One region of the Cellulosimicrobium composti genome, then DNA from elsewhere that is predicted to be linked to it. Evidence: riboswitches for the same ligand, from Rfam matches in the RefSeq annotation. Region 1 holds a riboswitch; the other holds the start of a gene.

The links. A riboswitch is a leader RNA that binds a small molecule or an ion and turns the genes downstream of it on or off. The one in region 1 is predicted to bind FMN.
Region 2: it holds a riboswitch for FMN, as region 1 does, so the genes downstream of both, pnuC (nicotinamide riboside transporter PnuC) here and ribD (bifunctional diaminohydroxyphosphoribosylaminopyrimidine deaminase/5-amino-6-(5-phosphoribosylamino)uracil reductase RibD) in region 1, are expected to answer to the same signal.

What each region holds. Positions count from the first base shown of each region.
Region 1 covers NZ_JAAFAN010000005.1:7,293-22,330, reverse strand. The annotation lists gene GYH36_RS02225 (bifunctional nuclease family protein) at 1-471, opposite strand, end outside; gene ftsR (transcriptional regulator FtsR) at 567-1,328, opposite strand; gene GYH36_RS02215 (FHA domain-containing protein) at 1,325-1,807, opposite strand; gene GYH36_RS20205 (DUF881 domain-containing protein) at 1,984-3,393, opposite strand; gene GYH36_RS02205 (small basic family protein) at 3,396-3,728, opposite strand; gene GYH36_RS02200 (DUF881 domain-containing protein) at 3,725-4,687, opposite strand; gene clsA (cardiolipin synthase ClsA) at 4,684-5,310, opposite strand; gene GYH36_RS02190 (DEAD/DEAH box helicase) at 5,720-7,618, shown strand; gene GYH36_RS02185 (PH domain-containing protein) at 7,749-8,237, opposite strand; gene hisG (ATP phosphoribosyltransferase) at 8,290-9,144, opposite strand; gene GYH36_RS02175 (phosphoribosyl-ATP diphosphatase) at 9,248-9,511, opposite strand; gene ribH (6,7-dimethyl-8-ribityllumazine synthase) at 9,586-10,053, opposite strand; gene ribB (3,4-dihydroxy-2-butanone-4-phosphate synthase) at 10,050-11,441, opposite strand; gene GYH36_RS02160 (riboflavin synthase) at 11,438-12,061, opposite strand; gene ribD (bifunctional diaminohydroxyphosphoribosylaminopyrimidine deaminase/5-amino-6-(5-phosphoribosylamino)uracil reductase RibD) at 12,061-13,185, opposite strand; FMN riboswitch at 13,345-13,468, opposite strand; gene rpe (ribulose-phosphate 3-epimerase) at 13,681-14,346, opposite strand; gene GYH36_RS02145 (GNAT family N-acetyltransferase) at 14,400-14,981, shown strand.
Region 2 covers NZ_JAAFAN010000034.1:14,786-29,823, reverse strand. The annotation lists gene GYH36_RS11275 (glycosyl hydrolase family 18 protein) at 1-677, shown strand, start outside; gene GYH36_RS11270 (phosphatase PAP2 family protein) at 871-1,578, opposite strand; gene GYH36_RS11265 (phosphatase PAP2 family protein) at 1,578-2,267, opposite strand; gene GYH36_RS11260 (RidA family protein) at 2,496-2,891, opposite strand; gene GYH36_RS11255 (NUDIX hydrolase) at 3,029-3,520, shown strand; gene GYH36_RS11250 (hypothetical protein) at 3,602-3,814, shown strand; gene GYH36_RS20060 (hypothetical protein) at 3,799-3,927, opposite strand; gene GYH36_RS11245 (acetyl-CoA C-acyltransferase) at 4,118-5,344, opposite strand; gene GYH36_RS11240 (acyl-CoA dehydrogenase family protein) at 5,454-6,695, opposite strand; gene GYH36_RS11235 (hypothetical protein) at 6,872-7,525, shown strand; gene pnuC (nicotinamide riboside transporter PnuC) at 7,530-8,234, opposite strand; FMN riboswitch at 8,382-8,505, opposite strand; gene GYH36_RS11225 (TetR/AcrR family transcriptional regulator) at 8,669-9,430, opposite strand; gene GYH36_RS11220 (MOSC domain-containing protein) at 9,512-9,982, shown strand; gene GYH36_RS11215 (SAM-dependent methyltransferase) at 9,964-11,133, opposite strand; gene GYH36_RS11210 (hypothetical protein) at 11,265-11,510, opposite strand; gene GYH36_RS11205 (hypothetical protein) at 11,690-11,977, opposite strand; gene GYH36_RS11200 (hypothetical protein) at 11,974-12,111, opposite strand; gene GYH36_RS11195 (dihydrofolate reductase family protein) at 12,312-12,911, shown strand; gene GYH36_RS11190 (DUF2510 domain-containing protein) at 12,924-13,130, opposite strand; gene GYH36_RS11185 (LLM class flavin-dependent oxidoreductase) at 13,247-14,161, opposite strand; gene GYH36_RS11180 (Dabb family protein) at 14,185-14,484, shown strand; gene GYH36_RS11175 (LLM class F420-dependent oxidoreductase) at 14,538-15,038, shown strand, end outside.

The sequences.
Region 1 (15,038 bases):
CTCGTCCACCGAGAAGTCCTCGGGCTGGACGTGGTCGAGGAAGTCACGGAACTTCTCGACCTCCTCCTGCTGGGCGACGTCCACGACCTCGACGCCCGCGGTCGCGACGACCTCCGCCGAGCACAGCACGGGGCTGCCGGTGCGGACCGCGACCGCGATCGCGTCCGACGCGCGCGAGTCGAGCCGCACGCCGTTGCTCAGGACGAGCTCGGCGAAGAAGATCCCGCCGTCGAGCGCGACGATCTCCGCCCGCTCGAGCCGGACCCCGACCGCGTCGAGGAGGTCGCGCAGCAGGTCGTGCGTCATGGGTCGCGGCGTGGGCAGCCCGGCCTGGGCCATCGCGATCGCGCTGGCCTCGCGCGGCCCGATGACGATCGGGACGACGAGCTCGGACGCGTCGTCGAGCAGCAGCACCACGATCTCCTGGTCGCGCTGCTGCTGACGGACCCCCAGCACCTCGACCGGGACCATCGGGACGTCGTCGCTCACCCCTCCACGGTACGACTCCGCCCGGCATCCGGCAGGGGGTGCGGCCGACTCGTCGTGACGCGGGCGCGTCCCGGCGATCAGCGGGTGAGGTCGTCGATGCCCTGCCGCACGAACACGGTGTGCAGCTGGGCGCAGAGCTCCCCGACCTCCGACGCGACGGTCCCCGCGTGGGCGCGGGCGGACGCGCTCTGCTGGCCGCGCCACGGCGAGACGACCTGGTGCACGAGGCTCACGTGGCGGTCGGCGGCGGTGCGCAGGGAGCGCAGGTGGCGCGGCTCGATGCCGTACTCGGCGAGGCCCGCGGCGAGCACGACGACGTCGAGCGACCGCGCGTCGAGCTGACCGCCCGGCGCCTGCCGCAGCACGCCCGCCTCGATGAGGCCCTCGACGAGCTCGCGCTCGACGCCCGCCGCGGACACGAGCGCGTCGACCGTGTACCGCTGGCGCACGGCCGCGGAGCCGGGCTCGCCGTCGCTCGTCGCGAGGCGCGGGACGAGCTGCTCGACCTCGGTGCCCGCGTCGAGCGCGGCGAGGCGCTCCTTGATGACCTTCAGCGGGAGGTACCGGTCACGCTGCTCGACGAGCACGAAGCGCAGGCGCTCCACGTCCGCGGGGCTGTACTGCCGGTACCCCGACGCGGTGCGCACGGGCTCGATGAGCCCCTGCTCTTCGAGGAAGCGCAGCTTGGAGTGGCTGACGTTGGGGAACTCGGCGCGCAGCGCCCGCAGCACGTCGGAGATCCGCATGGTCGCGCGCCGCGAGATGCCCTGCGGCCACGGCTCGGGGCCGCCCGCGGGCTCGGGCACCGTGGCGTGCGCGGCTCCCGTCGAGGCGCTCACGACCGCGGTGCCGTGCCGCCCGCCGGGGCCCCCGCGTGCGGGCTGGCGTGGAACGTGAGCCGGTACTTGCCGATCTGCACCTCGTCGCCCGTCGAGAGCGCGACGGCGTCGATGCGGCTGCGGTTCACGTACGTGCCGTTCAGCGACCCGACGTCGCGCACGACGAACCGCTCGCCCTCGCGCACGAACTCGGCGTGCTTGCGCGAGACGGTGACGTCGTCGAGGAAGATGTCCGCGTGCTCGGACCGGCCGGCGACGGTGCGCTCGGCGTCGAGGAGGAAGCGCGACCCCTGCCCGGGGCCGCGCTGCATGATGAGCAGGGCGGAGTGGCGCGGCAGGGCCGCGACCGCGGCGTGCTCCTCGGGGCTCAGGCCACCGGGCTGCACGCCCTCCTCGATCGGGGCCTCGATCCGGCCGAAGCTGACCGTCGTGTCGCTACCCGCCCGGTTCGGCACCTCAGGACCGCCTGGGACACTCATCTCGCCTCCTCGGGGCTCACGCACGTCGTGCTCGACCTCGGAAATCCCGCACCGGAGGGCACCGGCCCTCGTGCGGGGAATCGTGCTCGAAAACTACTACACCCGCAGGTCACACGGTGCACGCGACCCGCAGTCGTCCCAACCTACCCCGGCCCACGGGCTGCGTGAAGCCGCGGTCACTCGTCGGCCGGGACGGGGGTCGCGTACTCGGGCGCACGGGGCTCGACGGTCGCGCCGACCTCGACCCGGTCCTCCTGCGTGACCGTGGTGCGCGCGCCGTCGGCACGCAGCGACGCCATGGCGCCACCCGGGATCTCGAGCGCGGTCTCGAGCGTCGACGGGTCGCCGATCACCGACCACCGGTACGGGGACTCGATCGTCTGCCCGTCGACGACGACGCCGTCCGCCGAGTCCTCGAAGTAGCTGCTCGCGACGAGCCGGACCCCGTTGACCTCCATGGCCTCCGCGCCGGCGTTGCGCAGCTCCTCGAGCACGTTGAAGAGCGCGAACGCGTCGAGCGCCTCGGGACCCTCGACGACGTCGATCGTCACCCCCGGCCCCTCGGCGGGCAGGCGCCCCGACAGGATCCCGAGCGTCTGCGCCTGCTCCTCCGCGAGCTCGAGCGCCGCGCGCTCGCGGCCGGAGCCGGACTGCAGCTCGTCGCGCGTCGCCTCGAGCGACGACACCTGGTCCTCGAGCTCGCCCGAGCGCTGCGTCACGTCGTCGAGCAGTCGCACGAGGTCGCTCTGGCGCAGCGAGGACAGCTGGTCCTCCTGCGTCTGGCTCACCTGGACGACGAGCGCGAACCCGAGCAGCGCGCACAGCACGCCGACGACGATCTGCGACCGGGACGCGCGGGGCCGCAGCGCGCTGCCGAGGCCGCGCAGGCCGCGGGGCTCGGGCCTGCTGGGCGTGCCGTGCCGCCCGACCGCGCCGATCGCGCCCGTCGTGGTCGGCGGCTCCGGTTGGCCCGGTGTCGTCGCGGCTCCGGGCGCCGCGGTCGCGTCGCCGGGCTCGTCCGCGTCCGCGGCCTGCCGAGCGTCGGAAGGGTCCGTGGCGGCGTCGTCGTGCGTCGCGTGGTCGTCGACCGCGGTGCCGGGGTCGTCGTCCTCGGTGGCGGTGTCCACGTTTGCGGTGTGCACGTCCGCGGTGTCCACGTCTGCAGCGTCCGCGTCTGCAGCGTCCGGTGCGGACGCGACCGCCCCGCCGTCCTCGCCCGTGTCCTCGTCGTCCGGGTCCGTCGGCGCCGGCTCCTGCGCCGGTGCGGGAGCGTCCGGCTCGGTGGCGGCCGTCCCCACGGCGTCAGCAGCCTCGTCGGCCGGCTCGGTCGCGGCGTCGGCAGCTTCGCGCGCGTCGTCGGGCGCGGAGCCGTCGGCCGGGACGTCCTCGTCAGGGGCCGGGGCGTCGTCCGAGGACGTCTCGGCGACGGGCGTGTCGGTGGTGCGGCCGTCGTCGGTCCGTCCCGCGTCGGCCGTGGCGTCGGTGGGGGCGGGCGGGCCGGTCTCGGCCACGTCGGGGTCGACGGCGGCCGGGGTCTGGTCCTGGGGCGTGTCGGCGCCGGTCCGGTCGCGGGGGTCGGGGCTCACGCTCACGCCTTGAAGATGTGGCGCCGGATCGCGGCGGCGTTGGAGAAGATGCGGATGCCGAGCACGACGACGACCGCCGTGGACAGCTGGCTCCCGACGCCGAGCTGGTCGCCGAGGAACACGATGAGCGCGGCCACGACGACGTTCGACAGGAACGACACGAGGAAGACCTTGTCGTCGAACAGGCCGTCGAGCCGGGCGCGCAGACCGCCGAACAGGGCGTCGAGCGCGGCGACGACGGCGATCGGCAGGTAGGGCTGCAGCGACACGGGCACGGTGGGTTGCAGGACGAGCCCCGCGACGATGCCCACCACCAGTCCGACTGCTGCGATCATTCGACGATCTCCTGCCCTGTCTCGTGCGCGTCCGGGCCCGCCCCGGACCCGTCGGTCGTGGTGCCGTCGGTGGTCCCGGCGGGTGCGTCGGAGTCTACGGTCGCGTCCGGCGGCTGCGCGAAGAACAGCGTCGGGGCGGAGCGGCCCGGCAGGTCGATGCGGCTCTGCGTGGTCACGCTCGACCGGATGCCGTACTGGGTGCCGAGCAGCTGCAGGAAGTCGGACGTGCCGGAGCGCAGGAGCGAGGTGCGCAGCGCGTCGGGGTCGCCGACGGCCTCGACCCGGTAGGGGCCGACGAGCGGCTGGAGGTCGACGAGCACGGCGTCGCCGGCGCTGCGGATCGCGGACAGCCCGGTGAGGCGCTGGTCGTTGATGGCGACGGCCTCGGCGCCCCCGGCCCAGAGCGCGTTGACGACGCGCTGCAGGTCGGAGTCGTGCACGAGCGAGCTGGCGTCGACGTCGTCGGACGACAGGCCGCCGCTCGTGTCGTCGAGCGTGACGACGACGCCCTCCCCCTCGACGGCCTGCGTGCCGGTGAGCGCGCCCTCCGCCTGCAGGCCCTGCAGCACGTCGGCGCTCGCGCCGGTGAGCGCCTCGCCCTGCAGCTGCTCGATCTCCGCGGAGAGCGCCGCGCCCCGCGCGGACAGCTCCTCGGCGACGCCCTGCCGGGTGAGGATCTCCTGCTCGAGCGTCTCGCGGGCGGCGATCACCCCGGGCTGCGGGGCGCGCAGCTGCACGGCGGCGGCCGTCGTCACGAGCCCGAGCACGACCGCGAGGGCGACGAGACCGACCGCGCCGGCCCGGCCGCGCGGCGGCGCTCCCCCGGCGGCGCGGCGCGCGGCCGCGTCGGCGTACCCGGGGTCGAGCGGGCGGAACATGACCTCGTTGAGCAGCGTCATGGACGCGTCGACCGGTGCCCGGCGCACGCCCGGTCGCTGCTCGGGTCGCTGCGGGGTCACGGCGCCTCCTCCGTCGCGGGGCCCGCGTCCTCGCCCCGGCGGGACGCGGCGCGGTCGCTGATCACGAGGGCCCGGGTCTGCAGCACGTACTGCGCGCCCGCGAGCCAGTACAGGCCGACGCCCCACCACGTGAACGCCCACGCGGTGACGGCGGCGACGTCGCCGACCCAGCCCGGCATCTCCGCGAGCAGCAGCAGCGGGAACGCGTACAGCAGCGCGAACGTCCCCGCCTTGCCGGCGAAGCTCACCGGGAGCGGGCCGTACCCGTGGTGGGCGAGGAGCGGCATGAGGCCGGCGAGCAGCACGTCGCGCGCGACGATGACGACGACGAGCCACACGGGCACGACGTCGCGCCACGCGAGGCCGAGGAGGGTGACGAGGATGAAGAGGCGGTCCGCGGCGGGGTCGAGCGCCTGACCGAGGCGGCTCACCTGGTCCAGGCGCCGCGCGAGCACGCCGTCGAGCCAGTCCGACGCCCCGGACACGGCGAGCACGACCAGCGCCCACACGTCGTGGCCGTTCACGATGAGCACCGCGAACACCGGCACGAGGAGCAGCCGCACGAGGCTGATGACGTTCGGGACGGTCAGGACGCGGGAGCTGACCTGCTGCCCTGCTGCCACACCCACCGCCCCGAGCTCACGTCGCGCCGCCGCGGCGACCTGCCGCGCGCGACCATCCTACGTACGGGCCCACCGGCCCCCGCCCCTCATTTCCCGGCGCGGCGCCCGGGACGGGGGAAATCACCCGCTTCGCTCGACACCTCCCTGCCGGGGCGACGCCCGGGCGCGGGTCGCGGTGAGGGACGTCACCCGGGCCTCGCCCCCGAGCGCCGCGCGCGCTCCGGTAGGATGGGTGGCACCTCTGGAGTTCGTCGCTCGTCCCGCGTGTGTCCGTGAGAGTGGCCGTCCCCGTCCGATCGTTCGATCGACGCGGTGCCCGGCCTGGTGTGTTCGGGAGTGCGACCTGCGAGAACCGACCCGGTGACCGCACGCCACTCCACACCCCGAAACGAACGGTCCTCACCCCTTCATGACTGCTGACGTCGTCGCGCCCACGCACGCCCTCGACCACTCCACCACCCCCGACACCCGCCCGGAGCCCGCCGCCCCGACCGGCCCCGTGTTCGCCGACCTCGGCCTGCCCGCGCCGCTCGAGCGCGCCGTCGCCGACCTCGGGTTCGTCACCCCGTCCGCGATCCAGGCCGAGGCCATCCCCGCGCTCCTCGCGGGCCGCGACATCACCGGCGTCGCCCAGACCGGCACCGGCAAGACCGCCGCGTTCGGCCTCCCGCTGCTCGCCGCGATCGACCCCGCGCAGCGCCGCGTCCAGGCCGTCGTCCTCACCCCGACCCGCGAGCTCGCGATGCAGGTCGCCGACGCCGTCGAGTCCTTCGCGACGCACCTGCCCAAGGTCGACGTCGTCGCCGTCTACGGCGGCTCCCCCTACCAGCCGCAGCAGCGGGCGCTCGCGGCCGGCGCGCAGGTCGTCGTCGGCACGCCCGGGCGCGTCATCGACCACATCGAGCGCGGCACCCTCGTGCTCGACGACGTGCGCTTCCTCGTGCTCGACGAGGCCGACGAGATGCTGCGCATGGGCTTCGCGGAGGACGTCGACACGATCTTCTCCCGCGCCCCGCGCGAGCGTCAGGTCGCCCTGTTCTCCGCGACGATGCCCGGCCCGATCCGCCGCGTCGCGAACGAGCACCTCACCGACCCGGTCGAGATCGCGGTCGCCCGCCAGTCCTCCACGGTGACGAGCGTGCGCCAGACGTACGCCGTCGTGCCGTTCCGCCACAAGACCGGCTCGCTCGTGCGCGTCCTCGCCACGTCCGACGCCGAGGCCGCGATCGTGTTCACCCGCACGCGCGGCGCCGCGGAGGAGGTCGGGTCCGCCCTCGTCGAGCGCGGCATCTCCGCCGCGACCATCTCGGGCGACGTCGCGCAGAAGGAGCGCGAGAAGATCGTCGAGCGCCTGCGCTCCGGCGCGCTCGACGTCCTCGTCGCGACCGACGTCGCCGCGCGCGGCCTCGACGTCGACCGCATCGGCCTCGTCGTGAACTTCGACCTGCCGGGCGAGCCCGAGGCGTACGTGCACCGCATCGGCCGCACCGGCCGCGCGGGACGCACCGGCGAGGCCCTGAGCTTCGTCACCCCGCACGAGCGCGGGCGCCTGCGCGCCATCGAGCGCACCACGCGCACCCCGCTCGAGGAGGTCGAGATCCCCTCCCCCGCGGACGTGTCCGCGCACAAGGTCCGCACCCTCCTCGGCCAGGTGCCCGCGCGCCGCGAGGCCGGCCGCCTGTCCATGTACGCCGACATGATCCGCACGTTCCTCGCCGAGCACGACGTCGACCCGGTCGACCTCGCCGCGGCCATGGCGGCGCTCGCGGTCGGGGACGACGGGCCGCGCGCCCGCGAGGAGCAGGAGCGGTTCGAGGCGGAGCGCGCCGCGGCGCGCGAGCAGGCGAAGGCGCGTCGCACGGAGCGCACGGGCGAGCGCCCGTCGCGCGGCGACCGTGCGTCGGGCCGGCGCGAGGGTGACGGGACGCGCGGCATCCGTCGCGACGCCGTCGGCACGCGCTACCGCCTGTCGGTCGGGCACAAGGACGGCGTGATGCCCGGCGGCATCGTCGGCGCCCTGACGAACGAGGCCGGCCTGGCCGGGTCGGACGTCGGCAAGATCGACATCTTCCCGTCGTTCTCCCTCGTGGACATCACCGCGCCGCTCGACGCCGACACGATGGACCGCATCTCGCGCGCCCGGGTCGCCGGGAAGGCGCTGCGCATCCGCGTCGACGAGGGCGCGCCCGCGTCCCGCGGCCCGCGTGCCGGGCACGGCCCGTCGGGTCGTCGTGACGAGCGGCGCGACCGCTTCGACCGCGCCGACGACCGCGGGGAGCGCAAGCCCCGCCACCGCGCGTCGTACTGACGGCCCCGGGCGACACCGTCGCCGCGAACGAGGACGGCCCCCGCACCCAGGTGGATGCGGGGGCCGTCCTCGTCGTGGTGGGATCGCCGTCCCCGGCGCCCGGTTCCGGAGCCCGCGCGGGCCGGGCGCGTCAGGGACGTTCGGGCGCCTCGCCGTGCGCCTGCACGAGCGCGGCGAGGCGCCGCGCCTCCGCCTCCCCGCGGGCACCGTCCGCCCGCTGGATGCCCATGACCGCCAGGGTCGACCCGTCCGCGAGGTCCAGGCGCACCCACGCGTCACCGGAGCCGAACCGCACCGACACGACCTGCGCCCACGCGAGCCGCCGCGTGTAGATGACGTTGCGCACCCGCAGCCCCTCGCGCGTCGGGACGGCGTGCACGCCGCCGAGCCGCCACAGCAGCCACGCCGCGAACAGCGCGAACGCCGCCAGGGACAACCGGTTCACCCACGACGTGCCGAGCGGGCCCGTCGCGGACACGCCCACCAGGACGCACCCGCCGACCACCACGACGCCCGTCGCCCACGCCGACACCAGCCCGAACCTCGGGCGGAACGTGCGGTACGGGTCGTCGTCGCGGTCACCCGGCAGGCCGGGGTCGGGGAACGGGTCGGTGCTCATGCCGCCACCGTCTCACACCCCCGCGCACCACGCGGCGGGCCGTCGCCCGTGGTCAGAGGCGCGACGCGTGGATCCGCGTCACGAGGATCGCGCGCGCCCCCACCTCGTACAGGGCGTCCATCACCTGGTTCGTGCGGTCCCGGCGCACCATCGCGCGCACCGCCGCCCAGTCCCGGTCGTGCAGCGGCGACACCGTCGGCGACTCCAGGCCCGGCGTGATCGCCACCGCCCGCTCCACCAGCGCCACCGGCACGTCGTAGTCCATGAGCACGTACTCGTGCGCCGTCAGCACCCCCTGCAGGCGACGGCTCAGCACCTCCACGCCCGCCGGCACGTCCTCCTCCGCGACCGCGCGCGGACGGATCAGCACCGCCTCCGACACGAGGATCGGGTCACCGAACACCTCCAGGCCCGCACCCCGCAACGTCGTGCCCGTCGACACCACGTCCGCGACGACGTCCGCCACCCCGAGCTGCACCGCCGACTCCACCGCACCGTCCAGGTGCACGACCGTCGCCTCCACGCCGTGCGCCCGCAGGTGCCCCTCCACGAGCACCTCGTACGACGTCGCGACCCGCAGCCCCTGCACCTGCTCCAACGACGTGATCGTCCCCGCCGGCGCCGCGTACCGGAACGTCGACCCCCCGAACCCGAGCTGCATGTGCTCCACCGCGTCCGCACCCGAGTCCAGCAGCAGGTCACGACCCGTGATGCCCACGTCCACCGTGCCCGACCCCACGTACACCGCGATGTCGCGCGGACGCAGGAAGAAGAACTCGACGTCGTTGTCCGGGTCGGCCAGCACCAGCTCGCGCGAGTCACGACGCTGGCGGTACCCCGCCTCGCGCAGCATCTCGACGGCGGGCTCGGACAGGGACCCCTTGTTGGGGACGGCGATACGCAGCATGACAGGACCTTCGCTTCAGGGGATCAGGGGAGACGGGGGCAGGGACGAGCAGGAACGAGCGGCGCTCGCGGCCGGGCGCACGTCGCGCGCCGGCGCGGGCCGCTCACAGATGCTCGTACACGTCCTGCAGGCTCAGACCCTTCGCCAGCATGAGGACCTGCAGGTGGTACAGGAGCTGCGAGATCTCCTCCGCCGTCTTCACGTCGCCCTCGTACTCGGCGGCCATCCACACCTCGGCGGCCTCCTCGACCACCTTCTTCCCGATCGCGTGCACGCCGGCGTCCAGCTCCGCGACCGTGCCGGAACCGGCAGGTCGCGTCGTGGCCTTCTCGGACAGCTCCGCGAACAGGGACTCGAACGTCTTCACACGTCCCAGGGTATCCGCCACCCGGACGAGGCCGGGGCGCGGTCCGCCCAGCGGGCACGCCCCGACCACCCCCGTCACAGGCCCCGCAACGCCACCACCGTCGCGACCGCGGCCTCCGCCGCCTCCGCGCCCTTGTCCTCGCGCGACCCCTCCAGGCCCGCACGGTCCAGCGCCTGCTGCTCGTCGTCGCACGTCAGCACCCCGAACCCCACCGGCACACCCGTGCGCACGCTCACCTCCGTCAGGCCCGACGTCGCCGCCTGGCACACGTACTCGAAGTGCGGCGTCCCCCCACGGATCACCACCCCCAGCGCCACCACCGCGTCCGCCCCGTGCTCCACCGCCCGCGCCGCCGCCACCGGCAGCTCGAACGACCCCGGCACCCGCACCTCCGTCACGTGCGACGCGTTCGCCGCCGCCAGGGCGCGCCGCGCCCCCGCCAGCAACCCGTCCATCACCTGCGTGTGCCAGCTCGCCGCGACCACGGTCACCCGCAGCCCCGTCCCGTTCACGCTGATCGTCGGCGCACCCGCCCCGCTCATCCCTCGTCCTCCTCCGACTCGTCCGCACGAACCCCGTCCGGGACCCGCACCGTGTCCAGCAGATGACCCATCGCCACCTTCTTCGTCACCAGGTACGCCCGGTTGAACTCCCCGTGACCCACCTCGATCCGCTCCGTCCCCGCCACGTCGATGCCCGAGGCCACGAGCCCCGTCACCTTCGCCGGGTTGTTCGTCAGCAACCGCACCCGCGACAGGCCCAGGTCCGCCAGGATCGCCGCCGCCGCCCCGTACTCCCGACGATCCACCGGCCACCCCAGCTCCAGGTTCGCCTGCACCGTGTCCAGACCCGCGTCCTGCAGCTCGTACGCGCCGATCTTCGCCAGCAGCCCGATCCCGCGCCCCTCATGCCCCCGCAGGTACACCACCGCGCCACCCTCCGCCGCGACCCGCTCCATCGCCGCCCGCAGCTGCGGACCGCAGTCGCACCGCAACGACCCGAACGCATCACCCGTCAGGCACTCCGAGTGCACCCGCACCACCGGCACGACCTCCCGCCCGACGGCGCTCGCGGACTCCGTGCCCGCCTCACCCAGATCCGCGGCACCGGGAGGGGGGACCGCCGGCACCAGGGCCACGTGCTCCGCCCCCGTACGCAGGTCCCGGTACCCGATCACCCGGAACCGGCCGTGCGCCGTCGGCAGGTCCGCCTCCGCCGTCCGGTGCACCCGCCGCGCCAGACCCTCCCGGTCCGCCGCCACCGGCACGTCCACCGGCACCGGGTCGTGCACCAGCCGCCACGCCACCAGGTCCGCGATCGTCAGCAGCACCAGACCGTCCCGCTCCGCCAACGCCGCCGCGTCCTGCAGACGCATCATCGTGCCGTCGTCGTGCACCAGCTCCGCGATCCCCCCGACCTCGCCCGCACCCGCCAGCCGCACCAGGTCCACCGCCGCCTCCGTGTGCCCCGCACGATGCAGCACACCCCCCGGCACCGCCCGCAACGGCAGCACGTGACCCGGCCGGATCAGGTCCACCGGACCCGACGCCGGGTCCGCCAGCACCCGCAACGTCCGCGCCCGGTCCTCCGCCGAGATCCCCGTCGTCACCCCCGTCGCCGCATCCACCGTCACCGTGTACGCCGTCCGCCGCGGGTCCTGGCTGTGCGGCACCATCAACGGCAGCTCCAACGCATCAGCCCGCGCCGCCGGCATCGGCGCGCACAGGTACCCCGACGAGTGCCGGATCGTCCACGCCACCCACTCCGCCGACACTCCCTGCGCCGCGAACACCACGTCCGCCTCGTTCTCCCGGTCCGGGGAGTCCGCCACCAGCACCGGACGACCCGCCCGGATCTCCGCCAGCGCCTCCTCCACCGTGCCCAGCCGCACACCCGGCACCGCGGCGCTCGCGGACGGCTCGCGCGTCACGACGCCCTCCCCGCCACCACGCCCGACACGAGCAGGCGCTCCACGTACTTCGCGAGCACGTCCACCTCCAGGTTCACCCGGTCCCCCGGGGTCAGCCCGCCGAGGATCGTCGCCTCCAGCGTCGTCGGGATGAGCGAGACGCCGAACGTCTCGTCGTCCACGTGCGTCACCGTGAGCGAGACGCCGCTCACCGCGATCGAGCCCTTCTCCGCGACGTACCGCGTCAGGCCCTCCGGCGCCGAGAACACCAGGTCGTCCCAGCGCTCCCCCGGCGACCGGCTCACGAGCGCGCCCACTCCGTCCACGTGCCCCTGCACCACGTGACCGCCCAGCCGCGCGTCCGCCCGCACCGCACGCTCCAGGTTCACCGGCGAACCCGCCACCAGGTCCCCCAGCGCCGTGCGCCGCAACGACTCCGGCATGACGTCCGCCGTGAACGACCCGTCGCCACCCAGGCTCGTCACCGTCAGGCACACCCCGTTCACCGCGATCGAGTCACCCAGACCCGCGTCCGACGTCGCGAGCGGCCCCTCGACCGTCAGCACCGCGTCCCGCCCCGCACCGTCCGGGAACTCGATCCCCCGGACCCTCCCGATCTCCTCCACGATCCCCGTGAACATCAGCCGACCCGTCCTTCCACGCTCTTCCTCGACACCACCAGCGCGTCGTCCCCGACGCGCCGCACCTCGACCGTGCGGAACCGGTGCGCGTCGGCGATCGTCGCCACGCCCAGCCCGCCCACCACGCGCCGCCCGCCCCCCAGCAGCACCGGCGCCACGTACGCGTGCAGCTCGTCCACCGCCCCCGCGGCGAGGAACGCCGTCGCGAGCGTCGGACCGCCCTCCACGAGCACGTGCCGCACCTCCCGCTCCGCGAGCCGCCCCAGCACCTGCGAGACGTCGCGCGACAGCACGTGCAGCAGCTCGCCCCCCGGCCCCCGCACCCGCGCCGTCGGAGGGATGCCGCGCAACCCCACGACCACCCGCAACGGCTGGTGCTCCGCGAGAGCCTCGGCGCTCGCGGCACCGTGCGCCCGGACGCGCGCGGTGAGGGCCGGGTCGTCCGCGAGGAGCGTGCCCGTGCCGACCGCGATCGCGTCGACCTCGGCACGCACGCGGTGCGCGTGCTCGCGCGCCGCGGTCCCGGTGATCCACCGGCTCGTCCCGTCCTGCGCCGCGACGTACCCGTCGAGGGTCGTCGCGGTCTTGAGCGTCACGTACGGCGTGCCGCGACGCACCGCGGTCAGCCACACCCGCAGGAGCTCCTCGCCCTCGGCGGCGCGCAGGCCCCGCACGACGCGGACCCCGGCGGCGCGCAGGCGGTGGGCGCCACCGGTCGCGGCGGGGTTCGGGTCGTCGACGGCGTGGACGACCTCGGCCACCCCCGCGGCGACGAGCGCGTCGGCGCACGGCGGCGTGCGTCCCGTGTGCGCGCACGGCTCGAGCGTCACGACGGCGGTCGCGCCCGTGACGTCGATCCCGCGGGCGCGCGCGTCCGCGAGGGCGGCCGCCTCCGCGTGCGGCGTGCCCGCGCCCTGGTGGTAGCCCTCGGCGAGCACCGCGCGGGGGTGTGGGTCGAGGGAGTCCGGGGAGGCGCCGTCGGGCAGACCCGTGCCGTGCGGTGCGGGTGCGAGGAGCACGCAGCCGACGCGCGGGTTCGGCCCGTGCGCGGGCCCTCGGGCCGCGAGCTCGAGCGCGCGCGACATCGCGGCGTCGATCGTCAGGGTGCGGGGGTGCTCGCCCATCGTCCTCCTCCCGGGCACGGGTGCTCCGGGGTGAGGGCGGGCGGCGTGCCGGGCGCTCGTGCGGCCCGACGGCGTCGCTCACCACGGCGAGGCCGTCGCCTCGGGGCCGGGTGCCACGGCGGGTCGCCGGAGCACCACGCCCGGGGCGTGGCCGCGCCGCACGTGCTTCCTCCCATCCGGACTGTCACCGTCGGTCCTGGAGTTCCACCAGGTCAACCGCGCGTGGGCGCGGGTCGCGGACTGTCACCGCCGGCTCGGAATTGCACCGACCCCGGAGCACGTTCGTGCGTACTGCTGCTTCCAACGGAGCATGCTACTCGCGCATTCCCCCGCGTCCCGCCGGTCCACCGGTCGGACGCGCGTGAACGACCCCGCACCTCCCTGCCGGGTGGTGAGGTGTCCGCGGCGGTGGGACGGGTGAGGCGTGCGCTTGGCACACTATTTTTTAGAAGGAGACGAAAGGGGCCCACGTCGCCGTGGGCCCCTCCTGTCAGGTCAGTGGGCGTGCGCGGCGTCCGCCAGCGCGCGCAGCGCCTCGATCTCGCCCGGGACGCTCTCGGCGCCGTAGACCGCCGAGCCGGCGACGAAGACGTTCGCCCCCGCGTCCGCGGCCCGCTCGATCGTCGAGCGCGACACTCCCCCGTCGACCTGGATCCAGACGTCGAGCCCCGATGCGCTCACCGCCTCGCGGGCACGGCGGATCTTCGGCAGGGTGCCCTCGATGAACGACTGGCCCCCGAACCCGGGCTCGACCGTCATGACGAGGATCATGTCGACCTCCGCCAGGAGGTCCAGGAAGGGCTCCACGGGCGTCGCAGGGCGCAGCGCGAGCCCCGCCCGGGCTCCGAGGCGCCGCAGCTCGCGGGCGAGCCGCACCGGGGCCGCAGCGGCCTCGGCGTGGAACGTCACGGACGCCGCGCCGGCCTCCGCGTACGCGGGCGCCCAGCGGTCCGGGTCCTCGATCATGAGGTGCGCGTCGATCGGGACGGGCGACACCTGGGCGAGGCGCTCGAACACCGGCAGCCCGAGCGTGAGGTTCGGCACGAAGTGGTTGTCCATGACGTCGACGTGCGCGTAGTCGGCGGTCGAGATCGCGTTCAGGTCGCGCTCGAGGTTCGCGAAGTCGGCGGACAGGATGCTCGGTGCGATGAGGGCTGCCATGGCCCACAGCCTAGGGCGCCGGTCCCCGCGACGCGGCGCCCTAGGCTCCTGCCGTGAGCACCCTCCCCTCCCCCGCCGGTCCCGTCCCGCCCCCGTCCGGACGGCCGGGCGTCACGGTGCGCCCCGCCACCCGGGGCGACCTCGCGCGCGTCGCCGAGATCGCCGCCCCGTTCGTCCGCGACACGTGCGTGACGTTCGAGGAGGAGGTCTGGGACGTCGCGGCGTGGGAGCGCAAGCTCGAGGACGTCACGGGCCGCGGGATGCCGTTCCTCGTCGCGGAGGTCGGCGGCCCCGCGGGCCCGGACGGCCGCGGCACCCCGGTCGTCGTGGGGTACGCCTACGCGGCGCCGTGGCGTCCGAAGCCCGCCTACCGGCACACCGCCGAGGACACGATCTACCTCGACCCCGCGTACGCCGGTCGCGGCGTCGGCACCGCCCTCCTGGGCGCGCTCCTCGACGCGTGCGCGCGAGCCGGGGTCCGCCAGGTGGTGTCCGTCGTCGCCGACGTCCCCGAGGCCGCAGGGTCGCTCCCCCTGCACCGCCGGTTCGGCTTCGCCGAGGCCGGCCGCCTCACCGCCGTCGGCTTCAAGCACGGCCGGTGGGTCGACACGATCCTGCTCCAGCACTCCCTCTGAGCGCCGAGCATGCCCCTACCGGCCGTCCGGTGCCAGAGACGGGCGACGACCGCATGG
Region 2 (15,038 bases), on a different contig from region 1:
TCAACGCGGGCCTCGCCGCCTACGGCCACGGCTGGTACGGCGTCGAGGACGGCTCGCAGGGCTGGCAGCCCGCCGCGGGCTACGTGGGCACCAAGACGTACGCGGAGCTGCGCTCGTTCGACGGCGAGGCGTTCTTCGACCCGGAGATCGGCGCGAGCTGGCTCTACGACGGCGACGAGTGGTGGAGCTACGACGACCCGGCGTCGGTGACGGCCAAGGCCGAGTTCGTCGCGACGCAGGGCTACGGCGGCGCGATGTGGTGGGACCTCTCGGGCGACTACCGCAACGAGCTGGGCGACGCCCTGGGCTCGACGCTGCGCGCGGCGACCCCGGGACCGGGCGTCGCGGCCGAGTGCGCGGCGCCCTGGTACGGCACGGGCGTCTACACGGGCGGCGACGTCGTGTCGCACGAGGGCGCGGAGTACGCGGCCCAGTGGTGGACGCGCAACCAGGAGCCGGGCGCGAGCAACGCCTGGAAGAAGATCGGCCCGTGCGGCACGGCGCCCGCGGTCGAGGTCGCGGACTGCGCCCCGGCGTGGTCGCGCGAGGCCGTGTACGCCGGCGGTCAGACCGTCTCCCGCGCGGGCGTGAACTACCGCGCCCAGTGGTGGACGCAGGGCGAGCTGCCCGGGTCCGTGACGTGGGGCTCGTGGGACCCGGTGGGTCTCTGCGCGTGACCTGACGGTCGGCCGGGCGGTACGCCGCCCGGACCACCCCGGCACGACGACGGCGGGCCCGGTCCTCGAGGCCGGGCCCGCCGTTCGCGTCGGCGGGGTTGGCGCGATCGTCGCGGTCGGCGCGGTGGCGCGAGAGCCCGCGGCGGGCGCGGCGGGCGCGGCAGGCGCGTCAGGTGCGGGAGCGCCGGGAGGCTCAGCGGCGCTCGCGGGTCACGGCGCGCACGTCGCGCCGCAGGTAGTTCCACGCGAGCACGCAGCAGACGACGCCGTTCACGAGGCCCGCGACGACATCGGCCGTGCCGTGCGCCCCCCGGTACAGCCGGGACACCCCGACGCCGAGGGGCACGAGGCAGCACAGGATCGTCACGACGACCCGCAGCACCGGGTGCGTGATGCGCTGAGCGAGCAGCATAAGCGTCAGGTAGAACGCGGCTGACGCGCCGGTGTGGCCCGACGGGAAGCTCGACGTGGGCGGGGCCTCGTCGAGCCGTGAGACGTCGGGCCGCTCGCGCCCCACGACGATCGACGACGTGAGGAAGATCAGCGCCTGCAGCGCGACGGCGAGCGCGGGCACGACGGCGAACCACCACTGCCGCGTCCGCCACCACACGAGCAGCACGGTGAGCAGCGTGCCGCCGATGATGAACTCGGTGGTCCCGATGAGGGACAGCACGTCGGTCACCGCGTCCCAGGTCGGCGTGCGGCGCTCCTCGAACCAGCGGTTCACCGCGACCTCGCCCGGCAGGTCGCCGAGCGGCCCCCGCACGAGGAACCCCGTGGCGACGATGAGCACCCACAGCACCGCGCCGGGCACGAACGCGCGGAGGCCGACGTCGCGCAGCACCTCCTTCGCGGTGGGTCGGGACGTGTCGAGCTCGTAGCGGTGCACGAAGGGATGCATCAGACCTCGATCCTCGGAGCGGACCCGGACGGGGCGGCGGACGCCCACCCGTGGTGGCCGACGGCGGACGCCCCGGCGACGACGCCGCCGAGGAGGAGCCCGCCGACGACGTCGGACGGGTGGTGCACGCCGAGCAGCACGCGGTCGGCGGCGGTGACGAGCGCGAGCACCACGGCCGCCGTCGCGACCGCGGCACGACCGCGACGGCGCAGCAGCGGCCGCACGAGCACCGTGAGGCTCACCCCGACGGCGGCCGCGTTCATCGCGTGACCGGACGGGAAGCTCGTGCCCGGCACCGTGGTCACGACGTCCTCGACGACGGGCCGGGCGCGGCCCACGAGCCCCTTCGCCGCGAGGCCGAGCGCCCACGCGCCCCAGACCGTGCCGGCCGCCCAGGCGGCGCGCACCCCGAGGCCCCGGCGGCGCCAGGCCCACGCGCACACGCCCGTGGCGGCGAGGTTCACCCACCGCGCGGCGAGCGCCTCCTGCCCGACGAGCAGCGCGCGACGCAGCGCCGGGCGCGCGGCCGTGAACCGGGTCGCCGCGGCGACGGTCACGCGGTCGGCCTCGGCGACGACGCCCGACTCCGCACGCACGAGCCACCCGAGCGCGAGCACCGGCACGCTGGCCGCGACCCCGTACGACGCGGCCCGTCCGAGCGCGCGGCGCGAGGTCCGGTCGGCGAGCACCCCCGGACAGTAGCGGCGCCCCCGTGCGCACGCGCGCCAGACGACACCCGCCCCGCGCGCGCACGTCGGGACGGCACCCGCCCCGCCCGCAGGCCAGGACGCGTGCTCGCGCTCGCCCGCCTGCGTCCGCACGCCATGACGACGCCACGCGCGCCCGCACGGAACGGCACGACGTCGTCCCTCGACCGCGACGCCTCGTCGACGCGAGCGGGCGCCCCCCGTCGGACGTCAGGCGGGGAGGGCAGCGACCGCCTCGATCTCGACGAGTGCGCCCGGCCGTCCGAGGCCGACGCGCAGCACGGTCACGGCGGCGGGGTGGGGACCCCACACCTCCCCGACGGCCGCGAACCCCTCCATGAGGTCGGCCTCGGGGTCGAGGTAGACGGCGAGGCGCGCGACGTCCTGCGGGCCGGCGCCCGCCTCGGCGAGGACGGCGAGCACGTTGCGCAGGGCCTGCGCCGTCTGGGCCGCGATGCCGCCCTCGACGATCGCGCCGTCGGCGTCGGTGCCGTTCTGGCCGCCCACGTACAGCGTGCGCCCCGTCTCGACGATCGTGCCCTGCGAGAACGCGGGGTTGCGGTGCAGCCCGGGCGGGTTGAGGTGCGTGACGGTCGGCGTGGTCATCGTGGTCCCTCCTGCGGTCCGGTCCTCGGGCGGTCGACGCTACGCCGCACCTCCGACACGCCCGCGCGCACCGCTCGCCGGGGCGACGGCTGCGCGCCCGACGGGCCGGAGCGGCGTCCGCTGTGTAGGAAGGAGGGGTGAAGCAGTCAGCAGGGCTCGTGCTCTACCGGATCCGTGACGGCGTCGTCGAGGTGCTCCTCGGGCACATGGGCGGCCCGTTGTGGGCGCGCAAGGACGCGGGCGGCTGGACGATCCCCAAGGGCGAGGTCGAACCGGGAGAGGACGATCTGGCCGCGGCGCTGCGCGAGTTCGCCGAGGAGCTCGGGGTCCCCGCGCCCGACGCGGCGGCGCCGGACCTCGACCTGGGCACCGTGCGCCAGCGTGCGGGCAAGCTCGTGTCGGCGTGGGCGCGCGAGGCGGACCTCGACGTCACGGCGATCGCGAGCAACACGTTCGCGCTGGAGTGGCCGCCGCGCTCGGGGCGGATGCAGGAGTTCCCGGAGCTGGACCGTGCGGCGTGGTTCCCGGTCGCGCGCGCCCGCGGGCTCGTCGTCTCCGGCCAGGTGCCGCTGCTCGACCGCCTGGAGGAGCTCGTGGCGGGGCCCGAGGACCGCGCGTCCGGGTCGTAGGCTCCGGGCGTGGCGCTCTACCACTACGGTCTGTCACGGCCGCCGGGGAATCCTCGGCGGCGCCGCGCATACGCCGTCGGGGTGCTGCTGCTCTGCGTGCTGCTCGCCCCGTTCGCGGTCCGGGGTGCGGTCGAGGGCTGGGCCGCGGGCGAGGTCCCCGGGGCGGCGGTGCTCACGCTGCTCGTCGTCCTCTGCCTCGTCGGCGCGGTCGGCGCGGTGTGGGCGCTCGTCGACTCGTTCCGGCGGGCCGGCCCGCGGGACGACGACGGCGGGCCGGGTCAGCCCAGCAGGTAGGGCGCGGCGGCGAAGCCGGCGGCGAGACCGACGAGCACGACGGCGACGGCGGACAGGTGCGAGTGGCGCGCGCGGCTCGCGGTGCGGCGGGCGGCGTCGGTCACGGTGGTCATGGCGGTCCTCTCGTCGGGGTGGTACCAGGGAGAGAGACCGCGCCAGACGCGATCCATGACGCGAAATCGGCCGACCTCGGCGCGATCTGCGTCACACCGCGGCGACCGAAGCGCGCCAACCCTGGTGCAGCATCGTGCACCAGGGTTGGTCGGTTCGCGCGGCGGAGCCCCGACGGCGCCGCCCGGAGGGTCAGGCGCGCAGGATCAGCGCGTCGCCCTGACCGCCGCCGCCGCACAGCGCCGCGGCGCCGATGCCGCCCCCGCGGCGCCGCAGCGCGAGCGCGAGGTGCAGCGCGAGGCGCGCGCCGGACGCGCCGACGGGGTGCCCGAGCGCGATCGCGCCGCCGTCGGTGTTGACGACGTCCGCGTCGATGCCGAGGTCGGCGATCGACTGCAGCGCGACGGCGGCGAACGCCTCGTTGATCTCCACGAGGTCGAGGTCAGCGGCGGAGACCCCCTCGCGCTTCACGGCGGCCTCGATGGCGCGCGCGGGCTGGGAGTGCAGCGAGCTGTCCGGCCCGGCGACCTGGCCGGCGGCGCCGATCTCGGCGAGCCACGACAGCCCGTTGCGCTTCGCGAAGGCGCGGCTCGCGACGACGACCGCCGCCGCGCCGTCGGACAGCGGCGAGCTCGACCCGGCGGTGATGGTCCCGTCCTTCACGAAGGCCGGGCGCAACCGCTCCAGCGCCTCGAGCGTCGTGTCGGCGCGCACCCCCTCGTCGTGCCGGACGACGACCGGCTCGCCCTTGCGCTGCGGCACCTCGACGGGCGCGATCTCCTCGGCGAGGCGGCCGGCGTCGCGCGCCGCGGCGGCCCGCTGGTGCGAGCGCAGCGCGAACGCGTCCTGCTCGGGGCGGCCGATGCCGCGCGTCGCGCAGCCGCGGTCGGTGAGCTCGCCCATGACCTCGCCGCTGAACGGGTCGTTCAGGCCGTCGTGCGTGAGGGAGTCGGCCATCGTGACGTCGCCGAACGCGAAGCCGGAGCGCGTGCCGACCACGAGGTGCGGCGCGTTCGTCATGGACTCCTGGCCACCCGCGACGACGACGCTCGCCTCGCCCGTGCGGACCAGGCGCGCCGCGTCGATGATCGCGGTGAGCCCCGAGAGGCACAGCTTGTTGATCGTCACGGTCGGCACGTCCCAGCCGATCCCGGCGAGGATCGCGGCCTGGCGGGCCGGGCCCTGCTTGGCGCCCGCCTGCACGACCTGCCCGACGACGACGGCGTCGACCTGCTCGGGCGCGACACCGGCCGCGGCGAGCGCGCCCCGGATCGCGTGCGCGCCGAGCTCGGCGGCCGAGAGCGAGGCGAGCGCCCCGCGGAAGCGCGCGAACGGGGTGCGCGCGCCGTGCAGGAGGACCGGGGTGACCTCGTCCTCGGCGGTGACGGCTGCGCCGTCGGGAAGGGTGTCGGTGCTCATGGTGCTCCGTCCGGGAGAAGGCGGGACGCGGGGATCGGGGAGCCCCGGCGCCGCGAGGAGGGGCGAGCGGCGCCGGGGAGCGAGGGGAGGGCGTGCGCCCTCGGGGCGGTCAGACGAACGCGGAGACGCCCGTGATGTCGCGGCCGACGATGAGCGCCTGCACCGACTCGGTGCCCTCGTACGTGTGCAGGGCCTCGATGTCGGCGAAGTGCCGCGCGACGCGGTTCTGGAGCAGGATGCCGTTGCCGCCGAGCAGGTCGCGCGCGCTCGCCGCGACCTCGCGGGCCCCGCGGGTGCACGAGTACTTGGCGAGCGACGCCTGCGGGCCCGTGAGCGTGCCCGCCTCGTCGAGCCGCGTCATCTGCGCGACGAGGAGCTGGAGCTGCGTGATCGTCGAGAGCATGCGGGTGAGGCGCTCCTGGATCATCTGGTTCGCGGCGAGCGGGCGCCCGAACTGGACGCGCTGCTTCGCGTACGCGACTGCGGCCTCGTAGCACGCGACCGCGTGCCCGACGGCGGCCCACGCCACCCCGAGGCGCGTCGCGAACAGCACGCGCGACGTGTCCTTGAACGACCGCGCGCCCGGCAGGGCGTTCTCGGCGGGGACGAACACGTCGTCGAGCACGACGTGCGCCTGCCAGATCGCGCGCAGCGACACCTTGCCGGTGATGGTCGTGCCCGTGTACCCGGGGGTGTCCTGCGGCACGACGAACCCGTGGACCTGGCCGTCGCCGTCGTCGCCGACGAGGCGCGCCCACACCACGGTGATGTGCCCCGACGACCCGTTGCCGATCCACTTCTTCTCGCCGTTCAGCACGTAGCCCTCGACGCCGTCGCGGGTCTCCTTGCGCGCCGTCGTCTCGAGCGAGACGGAGTCCGAGCCGTGGGTGGGCTCGGTGAGCGCGAACGCGCCGAGGATCTCCCCGCGCGCCATGGGCTCGGCGTACCTCGCCCGCTGCTCGTCGGAGCCGAGCATCTGGATGCTGCGCAGCGCGAGACCGCCCTGGACGCCGCAGATCGTCGCGACGGAGCCGTCGCCGCGCGACATCTCCATCGCGGCGAGGCCCGCGGCGAGCAGGCTCACGTGCGGGCGCCCCTCGACGTCGACGCCGTCGCGCAGCAGGTCGAGCTCGCCCATGCGCTTGACGAGGTCGAACGGGACCTCGGCGCGCTCCCAGTAGTCGTCGATGACGGGCAGCACCTCGTCCTGGACGAACTGCCGGACGCGCTGCTGGTGGGCGCGGTCCTCCTCGGTCGCGTCGGCGAACGCGCCGGCGTAGTCGAGGTCGAGCGGCGTCGCGAGGTCGTAGGTGGGCTCGGTGACGCCGGGCATGATCGGGGTGGTGGGCATCGGTGCTCCCCTGGGAGGGCGGCTGCGGTCGGTCGTGCGACCGGCTCCGGCGCGGTGCTCCCGGGTGCGGGCCCGGCGTCGGCGGCGGTCCCTCCCATAGTGCAGCGATACCCGGTCTCAGTCAATCTGAGACGGCGTATCGGCGTCTCTCGCGAGCCGCGCCGTAGGGTCGGGGCATGGTGACCTGGGACGACGACGCCTCGGCGGGCGCGTGGATCGCGCGGCGGCTCGGCGAGTTCGGCCCGACCGTCGACGGGACCGTCCCGCGCGGGTACACCGCGTACGCGGGCGTCGCGCACCCGGGGTGGGACGACGACGGCTCGCTCGTGGCGCAGAGCGTCGCGCTCGCGGCGGCGCTCGCGCCGTTCACGGGGGAGCAGCCCGTGCACCTCGCCCTGTGGACGGGGCACGGCTTCCTCTACGACCACGGCACCGACCCGCGCGCGACGTCGGGCGTCGCGCCGTTCGTGTCGTGGTCGCCGGACGAGCCCCCGCCGAGCCCGCAGGAGCGCGAGCGCGCGCTCGACGAGGCGTGGGCGGCGATCACGGCGACGCTCGTCGAGCGCCCGGCCGCGCCGATGCTCCTGCTCCCGCACCGCGAGTACCACCTGTGGACGGGAACGCTCGCCGACGCCGCCGGGTTCCGTGCGCACGACCAGCCCCCGAACCTGTGGTGGCCCGAGGACCGGTCCTGGTTCGTCGGGACCGAGATCGACGCGGCAGCGACCTACGTCGGCGGGAGCGACGCCGTCGTCGAGGCCCTGTGCGCGGACCCGGCGCTGCGCGCGACCCGGGTCGCGCCGTCGGACCGGATGCTGTTCGACGACTGAGCCGTCAGGCGACCGCCGCGGCGGCCTCCTCGTCGGCCGTCGCGCGACGACGCACGCGCCACCACACGAAGAACCCGACGAGCGTGAACGCGCCGTAGAAGACGTACATGAACGCCGACGCGTAGTACCCGGCGGACAGGAGCAGCGGGACGCCCACGACGTCGACCGCGACCCAGATCAGCCAGAACTCGACCCAGCCCTTGGCCATGCCGTACGTCGCGAGCAGCGAGCCCATGAAGATCCACGCGTCGGCCCACACGGGCTCGTACGACTCCAGCGCGCGGAACACGGGCGTGAGGAGCGCCGTGCCGCCCACGAGCGCGACGACGAGGAACGCGCGCTGACGCCACGACGCCCAGCGCGGCACGACGGCGACGCCGTGGCTGTCCGCGTCGGCGTCCGCGCCGTCGAGCCGCTGCCGGGTCCGGCGCCACTGCACCCACCCGTAGACCGACACGATCACGAACATCACCTGGCGGCCGGCCTGGCCCAGCAGGTTCACGGGGTTGGGCGTCGCGAACACCGCGCCGAGGAACACGGTGAGCAGCAGCAGGTTGCCGACGATGCCGACCGGCCACGCCCACACCTTGCGTCGCATGCCGCCCAGCGCCGACGCCAGGCCGAACCCGTTGCCCACGATCTCGCGCCACAGCAGGTGCTGGTCGCCGATCGTCAGCTGCGCGTCGAACAGCGCGTGGATCAGGTCCATCGGATGTGTCCTCGTCCTCCCGGGCACGCCGGGCTCCGGGGCGAGGGCGGGCGGCGCGCCGGGCCGACCCGACGGCGTCGCTCACCACGGCGGGACGCGTCCCGTGCGCGGGCTCGCCAGGGAGCCCGGCCGAGGACGGCCGCGCCGCACGTGCTTCCTCCCATCCGGACTGTCACCGTCGGTCCCGGAGTTCCACCAGGTCAACCGCGCGTGGGCGCGGGTCGCGGACTGTCACCGCCGGCTCGGAATTGCACCGACCCCGGAGCACGTTCGTGCGTACTGCGTTCTGCAACGGCCGATGCTACCCGCGCATTCCCTTCCCGGGGGAGGCCGTCCGTCCGTCGCGACGTCGGCACGCGCGTCCGAGATCGGCAGTCGGGATCACCGAGCTCGGCAGAATCCGCCGACCTCGGCGCGAGCTGCCGATCTCGCGCCTAGGCGAGGGCGTCGCGCACCGCGCGGGCGACGTCGTCCGCGACGGCCTGGGCGTCCGCGCCGGCGTCGACCACCGTCACGACGACGCGCCGCGCCGCGGGGACGCCGTCGCCGGAGCCGCGCTCGACGGCGGCGTCCTCGGGCGGCCCGTAGCGACCGACGGCGGCGCGGCGCAGGTCGGCGAACGCCTCCTCGAGCTGCGGGCGCAGGTCCTGGTCGGGGGAGCGCAGCCACCGGCGCAGGAGCGCGTTGTGCACCGCGACGACGGACGCCGCGAACGCGATGGACGCGGTCGAGCGCCGCGCGTCGGGCGGGAGCGCGTCGCGCAGGTACGCGGTGAACGCGCGCTCGTAGCGGTGGGTCGTGACGAGCTCACGGTCGCGCAGAGCGGGCACCTGCTGGAGGAGCTGCCACCGGGCGAGCGACGTCTCGCGCTGGCCGACGTGGTGGTCGAACACGAGCCGCGCCGCGCGGCAGACCTCCAGGTACGGGTCGACCGACGGGTCGGGCGTGAGCCGGCCCTCGGCGTCGGGCACGGGGCGGGTCGCCGCGAGCATGACGACGACCTCGTCGAGCAGGAGCTCGTGGTCGGCGAAGACCACGTCCTCCTTGGACCCGTAGCGGCGGAAGAAGGTGGCGCGGCTGACCTGGGCGGCGTCGGCGATCTCCTCGACGGTGGTCTGCTCGTACCCCTTGCGGGTGAAGAGCTCGATCGCTGCGTCGACGGCCTGGGCGTGGGTGCGGCTGCGGACGTCGGTCATGCACCGGACGGTACACCGGTACCGGTCGCTCGCTCCCTCCCGGGCGGCGGCCCCGCCGTCCGCCCGTGCGAGGCTGGGACCATGCCCGACCAGCCCCGCGTGCACGCCATCCACGTCGCGAAGGCGCGCCGGCTGCCGACCCGCGTCGTCGAGGAGGTCGAGGCGGAGGAGGGCAAGGGCCTCGTCGGCGACCGCTACCACGGCTCGAAGCACCGGCACGTGACGATCCAGACGCTCACCGACCTCGCCGACGCGTCCGCCGCGCTCGGTCAGGAGATCGACCCGGGCCTGACGCGCCGCAACGTCACGCTCACCCACGGCGACCTGCCCACGAAGCCGGGCACGTTCCTGCGGATCGGCGACGTCGAGCTCCAGGTGCTCCGCGTCGCCGCGCCCTGCCGGCTCCTCGACGACTGGATCGCGCCCGGGGCGATGCGCGCGATGCACGCGCGCGGCGGGGTCGTGTGCCGGCTGCTCTCGTCGGGCACGATCCGCGCCGGCGACGTCGTCGTGTGGGACGACCCGCCCGACGCTCAGGGCACGAGCCGGTAGAACCGGAAGAAGGCGAAGTCCTCGACGGGCAGCACCTCGACGTCCGCGAACCCCGCCTCGCGCGCGTACCGGCGCAGCGTCGCCGGGCGCATCACGGTCCCGGTGCCGACCGACGGCGGGGACGACAGCCCGTCGGGCAGGCACACGAACAGGCTGTACCCGTACATGACGCGGTCGACGTCGTCGGCGGGCGCGGTGAACTCCTCGCCGACGGCCTCGTCCATGACGACCACGACGCCGTCGGGCCGGACCGCGCGTCGCACGGCGTCGAGCACCGCGACGGGCCGGGGCATGTCGTGGACGCACTCGAATGCGAACGCGGCGTCGAACGGGCGCCCGGCGGGCTCGACGAGCCCGAGCTCCGCGGCGTCGGCGAGGTGGAACGTCACCCGGTCGGCGAGGCCCGCCTCCTCGGCGGCGGCGCGTGCGGCCGCGACCGACGGCCGGTCCACGTCGACGCCGTGCACCACCGCGTCCGGGTAGGCGCGTGCGAGCGCGAGCGTCGACCACCCGAAACCGCACCCGACGTCGACGACGCGCGCGCCCGGCCGGCTCAGCACGTCGTGGACCTCCGGGACGCCGGCGAGCGCGGGCGCGAGCTCACGCTCGAACCAGGGGCGGTTGACGTCCGCCTGGGCCTCGCGCGCGTCGTCCCCGAGCTGCTCCCACGACACGCCGCCGCCCGTGCGGTAGGCGTCGAGCAGGTGGGGGAGCTGCGGCCCGATCGCCCCGACGAAGCGCGCGAGCGGCGCGAGGTACGCGAGCGACGACGTGTCCGCGAGGACCTCCGCGTGCGCGGCGGGCAGGGCGTAGAGGCGCTCGCGGCCCACCGTGGCCGGGTCGGCGCCGACCGCGGGGGCGGCGCCCGGGTCCTCGGCGACGAGGATCCCGCTCGCGGCCTGCTGCTCGAGCCACTCGCGCGCGTACCGCTCGTGGGTGCCCGTGCGCTCGGCGAGCCCGGTGGACGTGAGCGGGCCGCCGTCGGCGAGCGCCCGGTACCACCCGAGGCGGTCGCCCACGTAGACGGCGAGGACGTCGATCGCGCCGAGCGTCGCGGAGAACAGTCGCTCCGCGAACACGTCGGCGTCCGACGGGGCGGGGCCGCTCTCGCGCTGGTCGCCCGGACCCGGGGAGTCGTCGTCTGAGGACACCATCGCAGCCTCCGCCTGACGTTGGCCGGGCGCGTACCGGAGGCAGCGGCGCCCGTGGTTCGACGGTAGACCTCGGCGGGCGCCGCGTCGACGGGTCGAGGGGCTGAAAACCGGGTGCTCGGCGCCGCGCGTCAGCGGCCGAGGAACGCGTTCATCGCGAGGACGGAGAACAGGATCGCGCCGGCCACGACGGCGACCGCGACGAGCCACCCGTTCGCGCGCTCGACCGGCGGGACGTCGGTGCGGCGGGGGCTCGCGTCCCGGGAGCCGCGGCCCCGGCGCGCGATGGACCGCCGGCGGCGCGAGGCGGCGCGGGCGGAGCGCTCGGGGGCCTGGTCGGGGTGCGCGGCGTCCCGGGCGGGGGTGTGGGTCGTCACGGTGCGCCTCCGGTGGTCAGCGGCGCCGCTGCCCGACGCCGTGCCGCCAGTCTTCCCCGCGACCTCCCCCTCGCGCGTCGCCCGTCCGGTGGATCCTGGGGTCCACCGGGGTGCGACCTCCGGATGACGGTCGGTGCCGCCGCGTGGCCCGGGCGAGCGACCGGGCGCCGTCGTGACGGTCAGCGGGGCGCGTTCTCGTGGTAGCGGGGACGCCCGCCGCGTGCGGCGCGCTGCAGGTAGCGGACCTCGCGGAGCGCGACGGCCGCCGCCGCGAGGAGCGGGAACCAGGCCCAGGCGCGGCCCCGCAGCACGAGCACGAGGCACACGAGCGCGACGGCGATCCCGCCGAGGACGGTCCCGACGCTCGCCCAGCGCACCCCGGTGCGGACGTCGTCGGCGCGCTGCCACCAGCGGCGCAGGCGCTCCCCGAGGCCGGGCCGCGGCGCCTGGCCCGGTGCGGCGCTCACGCCCGCTCCTCGGGGGCCGGCGCGACGCCGGGCCGGTCGTCGAGCACGGCGCGGGCGTCGCTCCCGAAGAGGGAGGACGACCCCGCCCCGGTGCTCGCGGCAAGGGACTCCCGCACGCTCGTTCGTGCCGTCACGCGGCCCACGATAGCCCCCCGTCGGCCGGCACCTCACCGCGCGGGAACCGCCGCGAGGCACGGACGGCGGCCCGCTCGCGCGTCGCCCCCTCGCCGCGCGTCCGCGCCACCACCGATGAGTTCGGATGACCGCCGCGGTCCCAGGAACGTCAGGTGTGGACGACGGCGGCCGGCGTGCCGACCGCGGAGGGGAGCGCGGCATGGGCAGGGTGACGTGCGACGTGTCGGTGTCGGCGGACGGGTTCTCGTCCCGGCCGGACCAGACCCTGGAGCACCCGTTCGGCGAGGGCGTGGACCTGCACCGGTGGATGTTCGAGACCCCCGACGAGAACGCGGCCGAGCTCGAGGCGATCCTCGCGGCCGGCGCGTTCGTCATGGGACGCAACATGTTCACGCCGGGGCGCGGCGAGTGGGACCTCGACTGGACGGGCTGGTGGGGCCCGGAGCCGCCGTACCACGGGCCCGTCTTCGTCCTCACCCACCACCCGCGCGAGCCGGTCGTCATGGACGGCGGGACGACGTTCTTCTTCGTCACCGACGGCATCCGGTCCGCCGTCGCGCAGGCGCGCGAGGCGGCCGGCGACCGCGACGTCGCGATCGCGGGCGGTGCCGCGACGATCAACCAGGCGCTCGCGGCGGGCCTGCTCGACGAGCTGCGGCTGCACGTCGTGCCCCAGGTCCTCGGCTTCGGCGACCGCGTGCTCGACGGCGTCCCACCCCTCGCGCTCGAGACCGTCGCCGTACGCGCGGCGTCGCTCGTCACGCACGTGACGTACCGCGTGGTGGGACCGCTCGGCTGAGCGGCCCGCGCCTCAGCCGACGACGGCGAGCAGGAGCGGCGCCGCCACGACGAGCACGACGACCGACCCGACGGCCAGGACCTGACGCCACGGCCCGGCGTCGTGCGGCGCGCCCGACGACCGGGCGCGCGTCCGCTCGGTCCACGCGGAGCCGTCGTACCAGCGCTCGCTCCCCGAGCCCGGTGCGTCCGCGTACCACCCCGCCGCTGCCTTGCGCACGTCGCCTCCTCGCGTCCGGTCCCGTCGGCCCCTCCGCAGAGACCTGTGTCACGGCGCCCCTGTCTCTTTCACGCGGCAGCACGCCGGGAGGTCCCGCGCGCCGCGGGGCGGTCGGCTCAGGCCGACGACGTCCCCGTCGCGAGGCCGCGGACCTGCGCGGCGCCGTCCGTCGCGATCCGCTCGAAGACCCGCTCGTCGGCGGCGAACTGCGTGCCGGGGATCGGCTGGTGCACGACGATCTCGGTGATCCCCACCTCGGCGTAGCCGTGCGCGGTCTCGACGAACGCGTCGACGGACTCGAGCGCGGGATCGGGCGTGAAGCCCGTGAGCAGGATGCGCTCCACCGACCCCGGGTCGCGACCGGCGTCGCGGCACGCGGCGTCGAGCCGCTCCACCTGGTCGCAGACGGCGGCCCGCGACTGCGCCGGGGTCGCGTCGTCGGCGAGGCGGCCCTCGCCCGTCGTGACCCAGGCCTGCCCGTAGCGTGCCGCGAGCCGCAGGCCGCGCGGGCCCGTCGCGGCGATCGCGAACGGCACCCGGGGCGACTGGACGGGGCCGGGGATGGTCCGCGCCTCGTGCGCCCGGTAGTGCCCCTCGTCGTGCGTGACGGCGGGCTCGGTGAGCAGGCGGTCGAGCAGGACCGTGAAGTCGCGCAGCCGGTCGGCGCGCTCGCGGGCGGACCACGGCTCGCCGCCGAGGACGGTCGCGTCGAAGCCCGTCGTCCCGGCGCCCAGTCCGACGGTGACCCGCCCGCCCGAGAGGTCGTCGAGCGTCATGACCTCCTTCGCGAACGTCACCGGCTCGCGGAAGTTCGGCGACGACACGAGCGTGCCCAGCCGCACCCGCTCGGTGACGCCCGCCGCGGCGGCGAGCGTCGGGACCGCGCCGAACCACGGGCCGTCGCGGAACGACCGCCACGAGAGGTGGTCGTACGTGTACGCCGCGTGGAACCCGAGGTCGTCGGCGGCCCGCCAGACCTCCCGGCCCTCGCGCCACGGGTAGATCGGCAGGATCACGGTGCTCACGCGCATGGCCGCCAGCCTAGGGTGGGGGCGTGATCCAGCACACCGTCGCCTTCCGCCTCGTCCACCCCGCCGGCAGCGCGGAGGAGGCCGAGTTCCTCGGCACCGCGCGCCGCACGCTCACCGCGGTCCCAGGCGTGCGGGACTTCACGGTCTCGCGCCAGGTCAGCCCGAAGAGCCCGCTGACGTTCCAGTTCTCCATGGTGTTCGACGACGACGCCGCGTACGCCGCGTACGACGCCCACCCGGACCACCGCGCGTTCGTCGCCGACCGCTGGGTGCCCGAGGTCGCGGAGTTCCAGGAGCTCGACCTGGTGCCCGTCGCCGACTGAGCGCCGCACCCGGGCCTGGCCGGTGCGTGTGGCAGGGTGACGGCATGACCCAGATCGACCTGCGCATCTTCACCGAGCCCCAGCAGGGCGCCTCGTACGACGACCTCCTCGCCGTCGCGAAGGCCACCGAGGACCTCGGCTTCGACGCCTTCTTCCGCTCCGACCACTACCTCGTCATGGGCGACGGCGACGGGCTGCCCGGCCCGACCGACGCCTGGACGACCCTCGCCGGCCTCGCGCGCGAGACGAGCCGCATCCGTCTCGGCACGCTCGTGTCGTCGGCGACGTTCCGCCACCCCGGGGTGCTCGCGATCCAGGTCGCGCAGGTCGACCAGATGTCGGGCGGGCGCGTCGAGCTCGGCCTGGGGGCCGGCTGGTACGCGCAGGAGCACGCGGCGTACGGCATCCCGTTCCCCGAGAAGCGGTTCGGGATCCTCGAGGAGCAGCTCGCGGTGATCACGGGACTGTGGGAGACGCCGGTCGGCGAGACGTTCTCGTTCGACGGCGAGCACTACACCCTCACCGACTCGCCGGCGCTGCCGAAGCCCGCGCAG